DNA from 2 places in the Xanthomonas sp. NCPPB 3582 genome. Region 1 is predicted to be linked to the other one. Evidence: predicted binding sites of a transcription regulator. Region 1 holds the regulator's gene; the other holds the start of a gene.
The links. Region 1 encodes FliA, which starts transcription of late flagellar genes. Its sites were predicted from a motif close to TAAAGTTTNNCNNNCNNNGGCCGATAA; they were not measured.

Region 1 (4,414 bases):
ACCACCATCGCCAAGCTGGCCCAGCGCTTCGCCGCCCAGCACGCCCCGCGCGACGTGGCCCTGGTCACCACCGACACCCTGCGCGTCGGCGGCCGCGAGCAGCTGCACAGCTACGGCCGCCAGCTCGGCATCGCGGTGCACGAGGCCGACAGCGCCGAAAGCCTGCTCGAACTGCTGGACCGCCTGCGCGACTACAAGCTGGTGCTGATCGACACCGCCGGCATGGGCCAGCGCGACCGCGCCCTGGCCGCCCAGCTGAACTGGCTGCGCGCCGCCCAGCAGGTCACCTCGCTGCTGGTGCTGCCCGCCAACTCGCATTTCGCCGACCTCGACGAGGTCGTGCGCCGCTTCGCCCACGCCAAGCCCCAAGGCGTGGTGCTGACCAAACTCGACGAGACCGGCCGCTTCGGCAGCGCCTTGTCGGTGGTGGTCGATCACCAGATGCCCATCACCTGGGTGACTGACGGACAGCGGGTCCCCGACGACCTGCACCGCGCCAATGCCGCCAGTCTCGTTCTTCGTCTTGAAGATTTGCGGCGCGCTGCCGATAAGCCCTGTACTCCGGAGCACAACCATGCAGTCGCGTGAATACGCCAAGCTGACCAACGCCTTCCCCCTGTCGGCGACCCGTCCCGAGCCCCTGGGCCCGGTGCGCACCATTGCCGTGACCGGTGGCAAGGGCGGCGTGGGCAAGACCAACATCTCCGCCAACCTGGCCGTAGCGCTTGCCGACATGGGCAAACGCACGCTGCTGCTGGACGCCGACCTTGGCCTGGCCAACCTGGACGTGGTCTTGGGGCTCTCGCCCAAGTACACCCTGGCCGACCTGATCGCCGGCCGCTGCACGCTCGATGAAGTGATCATCGAAGGCCCCGGCGGCGTGCTGGTGGTGCCGGCCGCCTCCGGTCGCCGCCACATGGCAGAACTGGCCCCGGCCCAGCACATCGGCCTGGTCAACGTGTTCTCCGAACTGGAACGCGACCTGGATGTGATGGTCATCGACACCGCCGCCGGCATCACCGACAGCGTGCTGACCTTCTGCCAGGCCGCCCAGGACACCGTGGTGGTGGTCTGCGACGAGCCGGCCTCGATCACCGACGCCTACGCGCTGATCAAGGTGCTCTCGCGCGAACGCGGCGTGGACCGCCTGCAGATCATCGCCAACATGGTGCGCGACCCCAACGAGGGCCGCCTGCTGTACGACAAGCTCTCGCGCGTCTGCGAGAAGTTCCTCGGCGACGTGTCGCTGAACTACCTCGGCCACGTGCCGCAGGACGACTGGCTGCGCCTGTCGGTGCAGCGTCAGCAACCCGTCATCAAGGCCTACCCCGCCAGTCCGTCGGCGCAGGCCATCGCAGAAATCGCGCGCCGTACCTCGCGCTGGCAGGCCCCCACCGTGCCGCGCGGCAACGTCGAGTTCTTTGTCGAACGCATCATTCAACGGGGAGTGGCCGCATGAGCACCGCCACCGCAACGACCGCTAGCGCGCAATACCGCGCCGTGCAACGCAACAACGCCAACGACGTGGTGACCCAGCACGCCGATCTGGTGCGCCGCATCGCCCACCATCTGGCCGCCCGCCTGCCGGCGAGCGTGGAAGTGGACGACCTGATCCAGGCCGGCATGATCGGCCTGATCGAGGCCTCGCGCAGCTACGACTCCGAACAGGGCGCCTCGTTCGAGACCTATGCCTCGATCCGTATCCGCGGCTCGATGATCGACGAGATCCGCCGTGGCGACTGGGTGCCGCGCTCGGTGCACCGCCGCGCCCGCGACGCCGCTGCTGCAGTGCGCAAGATCGAGCAGAACACCGGCCGTGCCGCCGCCGCCACCGAAGTGGCCGCCGCGATGGAAATGCCGCTGCCGGAGTATCTGCGCCTGATGGAAGATGCCGCGCGCGGCCAGGTGCTGAGCCTGGAATCGCGCATCGAAGATCACGGCGAGCTGGACACCACCGCCAAGGGCGGGCCCAATCCGCAGCAGATGATGGAGCGTGGCGAATTCGGCCGCGAGCTGGGCAAGGCCATCGGCCAGTTGCCCGAGCGCGAGCAGCTGGTGCTGTCGCTGTACTACGAACAGGAATTGAACCTGAAGGAAATCGGCGCCGTGCTCGGTGTCAGCGAATCGCGCGTGTGCCAGATCCATGGCCAGGCCGTGGTGCGTCTGCGCGGCCGCCTCAAGGTATTCGAACTGGCCGATGCCGGTGTCGAAAATGACGATTGATTTTTTTCGTGTTAGGAGCTTGATGTGAACAAGAACATGCGGATCCTGATCGTGGACGACTTCTCGACGATGCGACGTATCGTCAAGAATCTGTTGGCGGATCTTGGCTTCACCAATACCGCAGAGGCCGAAGACGGCAACAGCGCGCTGGCTGCGCTGCGCGCGGGCCCGTTCGACTTCGTGGTGACGGACTGGAACATGCCCGGCATGACCGGCATCGACCTGCTGCGCAACATCCGCGCCGACGCCAAGCTCAAGCACCTGCCGGTGATGATGGTCACCGCCGAAGCCAAGCGCGAGCAGATCATCGAAGCCGCGCAGTGCGGCGTGAACGGCTACATCATCAAGCCGTTCACCGCCCAGACGCTGGAAGAGAAGCTGGGCAAGGTGTTCGAACGTCTGGCGGCGACCGCCTGATGAACGCCACCGTGGAAGCCGATGCCGAACGTGCCGCGTTGATCGAGCGCCTGCAAAGCGCGCTCGATGCACTGGAAAGCGGTGACCAGATCGCCTGGCGTCGCGAGGTCGATCACCTCGCCGCGCTGCGCACACGCCCGATGATGCAGAGCCTGAGCCGGCTCGCCCGCGAACTCGGACAGGCCCTGGGCGAATTGCCCACCTTGCCCGAAGAAGCCGGCGAACTGGACGATGCCTGCTCGCGCCTGGACCACGTGGTGGAAATGACCGAAAAGGCCAGCCATCGCACGCTGGACCTGGTCGAGGAATGCCGCGTGCTGGCCAACCAGCTGCGCGACGGTGGCCTGAATCAGGACCAGGGCGCGCTGATGGACAAGATGCGCCATAACCTCACCGAGCTGTCGCTGGCGCAGAGCTACCAGGACCTGAGCGGCCAGATCATCCGCCGCGTGGCCGGGATCGTGCGCCGCGTGCATGAGGGCTTCGGTGCACTCGGCCTGCCGCCGAAGAATCCCGAGCCGAAGAAAGACGACGGCGGTCTTGCCGGTCCTGCAGTCAAGGGCCTGGACCGTCACGCGGTGTCGCAGGACGACGCCGACGACCTGCTGTCCGGATTGGGGTTGTAACCATGAGTGCTGTTCCAGACGATATTGCTGCCGATTTCATCGTCGAGGCCCAGGAGATCCTGGACCGCCTCGGCGAACAGCTGGTGTCGCTGGAACAGGCGCCAGACGAAGCCGACCAGCTCAACGCGGTGTTCCGCGGCTTCCACACCCTCAAGGGCGGCGCCGGCTTCCTGGCGATCAAGCCGATGGTGGAGCTGTGCCACGCCGCCGAGGAAACCCTGGGCATGGCGCGCTCCGGCCAGGCGGTGCTGCAAGCGCATCACTTCGATGCCGCGCAGCAGTCGCTGGATTATCTGCAGGCCATGCTGGACGCGATGGGCTCGGGCGAACCCGTGCCGCACGCACCGGCCACGCTGATTGCGCAGTTCGATGCCAAGAGCGGCCCGCCAGCGGTCAAGGCGGCGCCCAAGGCCGCTGCCGCTCCGGCACACGATGACGCCCACGCACCCGCAGCGCCCGGCGCCAAGGCCGGCCCCAAGGCGGCCGCCAAGGCCGGTGCCGAAGCCGAACAGACCGTGCGCGTGGACACCAAGCGCCTGGATGCCATCGTCAACCTGATTGGCGAACTGGTGCTCTCGCGCAACCGCCTCAAGACCTTGCGCACCCGCCTGCGCGACGAAGAACTCGACCGCGCGGTGAGCACGCTGGACATCGCCACCGCCCGCCTGCAGACCGCGGTCATGCGCACCCGCATGCAGCCGGTGAGCAAGGTCTTCGCGCGCTTCCCCAAGGTGGCCCGCGACGTTGCGCGCACCCTGTCCAAGGAAGTGGAGCTGGAACTGATCGGCGCCGAAACCGAGCTCGATCGTAATCTGGTCGAAGCCCTGGCCGACCCGTTGGTGCACCTGGTGCGCAACGCCATCGACCACGGCATCGAATCGCCGGCCCTGCGCGAAGCCACCGGCAAGCCTCGTAGCGGCCATGTGCGCCTGTCCGCGCAGCAGGAAGGCGACTACGTCAGTATCGAAATCCAGGACGACGGCGCCGGCATCGACCCCGAGCGCCTGCGCGAGATCGCCCGCGGCAAGGGCCTGATCGACGCCGAGGCCGCCGCCCGCCTGAGCACCGACGAGTGCCTGCACCTGATCTTCATGCCGGGCTTCTCGACCAAGGCCGAAGTCACCGATATCTCCGGCCGCGGCGTCGGC
Region 2 (4,414 bases), 540 kb from region 1:
CCGGCACCACCGCCCCGCGCAGGTTGATCACCCCGCGCACGCAGGCCGGCATCGATGGCACCGGCGTCGGGGTGCGGTACTGGATGATTTCGCGAATGCCCAGAATGCTGGTGGCGAAGGTTTCGCCATCGAGCTGAAAGGTCAGGTACTGGGCGGCCGCGTCGGCGTCGCCGGGCATTGCATCGGGAGTGTTTGCAGTCATCGATCGATCTCTCAGAAGCGAGCGAACTGGCCTTCGTCCGGGCCCTCGGACATCGCGTAGGCCGGCGCCGCGCTGCTGCGCCAGCCGCGCGCACCTGCCACGCGTGCCGGCCGTGCGGCGACCTGCTTGCCGCGCTTGGGCGGCGTGCTCACCGGCCCCTGCCCGCCAAGGCGGAAGAACGCCATGCTGTGCTGCAGTTGCTCGGCCTGCGCGCTCATTTCCTCGGCGGTGGCGGCCAGTTCTTCGGAGGCGCTGGCATTTTGCTGGGTGGTCTGGCTCAACTGCACCACCGCCGAATTGATCTGGCTGACCCCGGACGATTGTTCTTCGGACGCGGCAGAGATCTCCTGCACCAGATCCGAGGTGCGCTTGATGCTGGGCACGATGGTGTCGAGCAAACGCCCGGCGCGGTCGGCCAGTTCCACACTCGAGCTGGCCACTTCGCCGATCTCCTGCGCGGCCACCTGGCTGCGTTCGGCCAGCTTGCGCACTTCGGCGGCCACCACTGCAAAGCCCTTGCCATGTTCGCCGGCACGCGCCGCTTCGATGGCGGCATTGAGCGCGAGCAGATTGGTCTGGTAGGCGATGTCGTCGATGATGCCGATCTTCTGCGCGATCTGCTTCATCGCCTGGGTGGTGGCCACCACCGCTTCGCCGCCTTCGATGGTTTCCTTGGCGGCCTGGGTGGCCATGCCGTCGGTAATGCGTGCGTTCTCGGTGTTCTGGCTGATCGAGGCGGTCATCTGCTCCAGCGAGGCGCTGGTTTCCTCGACGCCGGCCGCCTGTTCGCTGGCCGCCTGCGACAGCGACTGCGCGGTGGCGCTGACTTCTTCGGAGGCGCTGGCCAGGGTCTCGGCGCTGGTATTCACCTCGCCCACCACCTGCGACAACTTCTGCACCATGGTGCGCATCGCTTCGAGCAGCTGCGCGGTTTCGTCGCGGCCATGCACATCGATCTGCATGGTCAGATCGCCTTCGGACAGCCCGTTGGCCACCGAGACGGCGCGCCGGATCGGGCCGGTGACGCTGCGGCTGATCACCACGCCCAGGATGGCGCCGAGCAGCACGCCACTGCAGATGATGGCGATCAACAGCTTGGAGCTGCGCGCATGGATGGCGCCGGTTTCGGCGTTGGCCGAGGCCGCGCTGCGCTCGCGCAGGCCGCTCAGGTCGGTCATCAGGGTATCCACTTCGTCCGAGCTGGCGCGCACCGCACGCGAAAGCGCGGCAAGCTCGGGATTGGCTTCGCGCAGCGCTTCGCGGTTGGCCGCTTCGATGAAACGGCCACGCTCGTCCAGATAGGTCTGCCAGGCGCGATCGAACTGCGCCAGCTTGTTCTTGCCTTCCTCGGTCTGGAAGCTCTCGCGCGCACGCGCCATGTGCTCGACCACCTTGGCGGTGTACTTGTCGATGTTCTGCACATGCGACTGGCGCTCTTCCGCGCTGCTGGCCAGCAACAGGTTGGCGCGCGCGCGGCCGGCGTAGATCAGGTTGATGTTGGCCTCCTTGACGTTGGACAGGCCCAGCAATTCGCGCTCATACAGCGAGGTCGACAGGTCGCTGATGCGGCCGGAGTTGGAATAGCCCACCCACCCGATGCATGCGCCGATCGCCGAAACGATCAGGAACGCCACGATCAGCCTGGTTCCGATTTTGAAGTTGCCTAACATTGGGGAGTTCTCGTGAGAATGATGCGTGGGCCACATGCGCTGCATGGACGACCGACGGTGCTGTGCGTGCCGATGGCGGCGAGGCGACTGGTCTAACCGATCGCCTATAGCTATCGGCGATGGCAAAACGCGCTTGAGACGTTCACCGCCGTTACGCGCCCATTCAGCCAACTGGATCTGCGCTTTTGTGACAGGGCAAACGCTCTTGCGCGTCTGCATTCGGAAAATTCCTACCCCCATCCGTCGTCTGTCCGGGACAGTCCGCAGCGACATCACCAACACACCGCTAGGCTTGCCGCATGCCGATCACGCCCCTGCCCCGCCATTTCTACGACCACGATGCGCGCGAGGTAGCCCCGCGCCTGCTCAACAAGGTGCTTGCCAGCGATGACGGCCGTCGTGGTCGCATCACCGAAGTGGAAGCCTATTGCGGCAGCGAGGATCCGGCGGCGCATTCGTTCCGTGGCATGACGCCGCGCACGCGGGTGATGTTCGGCGCTCCCGGCCACCTGTACGTGTATTTCATCTACGGCATGCACTGGGCGATCAACGCCGTCTGCGGCGGCGCGCCCGGGCATGCGGTGCTGATCCGCGCGCTGGAGCCGGTGGACGGCATGGACACCATGCAGGCCGCGCGGGGCGGCGTGCCCACCAAGGTGCTGACTACCGGGCCCGGCCGGCTTGCGCAGGCATTTGGAGTGAGCGCGGCCGACAACGGACTGGACCTGACCGCTAGCGCAGCGCGGCTGTGGATCGAAGACGACGGCATGCCGCCACCGGCTGCGCCGCTGGCAACCCCACGGATCGGCATCCGCAAGGCGGTCGAGGCACCGTGGCGCTGGGTGGTGCCCGATAGCCGCTATCTGTCGCGGCCGCCTGCGCGCGTGAGCGGCGCGCGCGCCGCGCTGGCGGGCGGCTGAGCCAGCCATTGTTGCAGCGGCGTCGGTTCGGCAGCGCCGGGCCCGCGCTGCAGCAACTTCAGCGCCTGCGCGCCCTGCTCGGCGTCGAGTGCCTGCAGCGCCTCGAAGCGCTCGGCCACCCACACCGCCATCGGCATGCCGTCCAGGTACGCCACACGATTGCCCGGCACCCGCGCGACCCGCTCGCCGGGCAGCAGGCTGCCGAGCAGGTTGGCCGGGTCGCTTGCGCTGACGCAGACCCATTGGTGTTGCGGTGCCTGCGCGCGCACGCGGCGCAAGGCGGCAATCGCCTCCGGCAGCGCGAACTGCTCACCGGACAGCCCGCAGATGAAACGGCCGCCACGGATCTCGCCGCGGGCTTCCAGGCGTTGATACATGCGCAGCAACTCGCGCCACGGCGGCAGCCATGCGGCTTCTCGTTCCAGCAGCCGCCAGCACACCACGCCATAGCGGCGCAGCAGCGTGCGTGCCACGTGTTCCAGCATGTCCTGGTGGCGTTCGCCGGCTTCGGCCAGCGGCAGGTCCGGCAATGCACGCACCGGCGCCCAGCGGCCGGCATCGCGAATGCCCAGCGCGCTGGCGCGGCGGCGGTGGCGCGACAACGCCGACGGCCGCTTGGACGCCGGCACCAGCAGCGCGCGCAGCCCGGCGTAGCTGTCGCAATGCACGCGGCCACGCATGACCAGTTCGCTCAGTGCGTCTTCCAGCTCGGTGCCCATCAGGCGCGCGGCATCGGCAATCTCATCGAAGAACAGCGCGCCTTGCTGCTGCAATACCTCCGCCACGCGTTGCGCGCGCGAACCCAGCGGTTCCTCGTCGGCGGCGCGCGCCAGGCTGCTCCAGCGCTGCGCCTGCCGTCGCGGCAGCAGCACGATCGGGGTCGATCGCAACGCGGCGCCGCTGCGGCCGCCACCCGGGCGCAGCCGCGCCCACACGGTGCGGCCGGCGGTGCACAGTTCATCCAGCCACGCCGGTTGGTAGTCGCGCACGCGTGCCGGCAGCAGTTCGGTTTCCCACAGCGCCGCTGGCGCTTCGAAGCCTTCCAGCTGGCCTACCACCCCGGCCAGCGCATCGGGGCCGGCAACCCGGCCGGCGCTGTCCAGGTGCTGCCATTCGAACAGGAAACGTGCGTAGTCGCGCTGCGACACCGGCTCGATCTCGCGCCGCAGCCGCCCCAGGGTGTAGCGATGGATGCGCGCCAGCAGATGCCGCTCGCACCACTCGTCCGCCGCTGCCTGCGCGCTGAAGCGCCCGGCCATGACGTAGCCTTCGCGCTGCAGCGCCGCCAGCGCCGGTGCAACGTCGGTCTCGGGCAGGCGCAGCGCGCGCGCCAGCGCCGGCAGCGGCGCCGGGCCGACTGCCGACAGGCGTCCACGCAGCAGCTCGCGCACGGCCCAATCGCGTTGCCACTCTGCCACCTGGCAGTCGAGCGGCGCCTGCAATGGCGGCTGCGCCGCCGCATCCGGATACAAGGGCATGAACCAGGCGATGCGCTCGGCGCTCACCCACAGTGCAGGCGCGGCGTCGATCGCCAGGCAGCTGGCGCGACCATCGGCGACCAGCGCTGCCAGCCAGACATGCCACGATGGATCGCTGGCTTCCTCGACCGGCAGCACGCCCAG

Region 2: the regulator FliA is predicted to act here: its motif matches at 1,983-2,009, upstream of ACCQ05_RS09380 (methyl-accepting chemotaxis protein).

What each region holds. Positions count from the first base shown of each region.
Region 1 is NZ_CM192968.1:2,756,262-2,760,675, forward strand. Features, by position in the region: gene flhF (flagellar biosynthesis GTPase FlhF) at 1-588, shown strand, start outside; gene ACCQ05_RS11650 (MinD/ParA family protein) at 575-1,459, shown strand; gene ACCQ05_RS11655 (RNA polymerase sigma factor FliA) at 1,456-2,223, shown strand; gene cheY (chemotaxis response regulator CheY) at 2,248-2,640, shown strand; gene ACCQ05_RS11665 (protein phosphatase CheZ) at 2,640-3,266, shown strand; gene ACCQ05_RS11670 (chemotaxis protein CheA) at 3,269-4,414, shown strand, end outside.
Region 2 is NZ_CM192968.1:2,218,431-2,222,844, reverse strand. Features, by position in the region: gene ACCQ05_RS09385 (chemotaxis protein CheW) at 1-202, opposite strand, end outside; gene ACCQ05_RS09380 (methyl-accepting chemotaxis protein) at 214-1,872, opposite strand; gene ACCQ05_RS09375 (DNA-3-methyladenine glycosylase) at 2,172-2,792, shown strand; gene ACCQ05_RS09370 (DEAD/DEAH box helicase) at 2,732-4,414, opposite strand, start outside.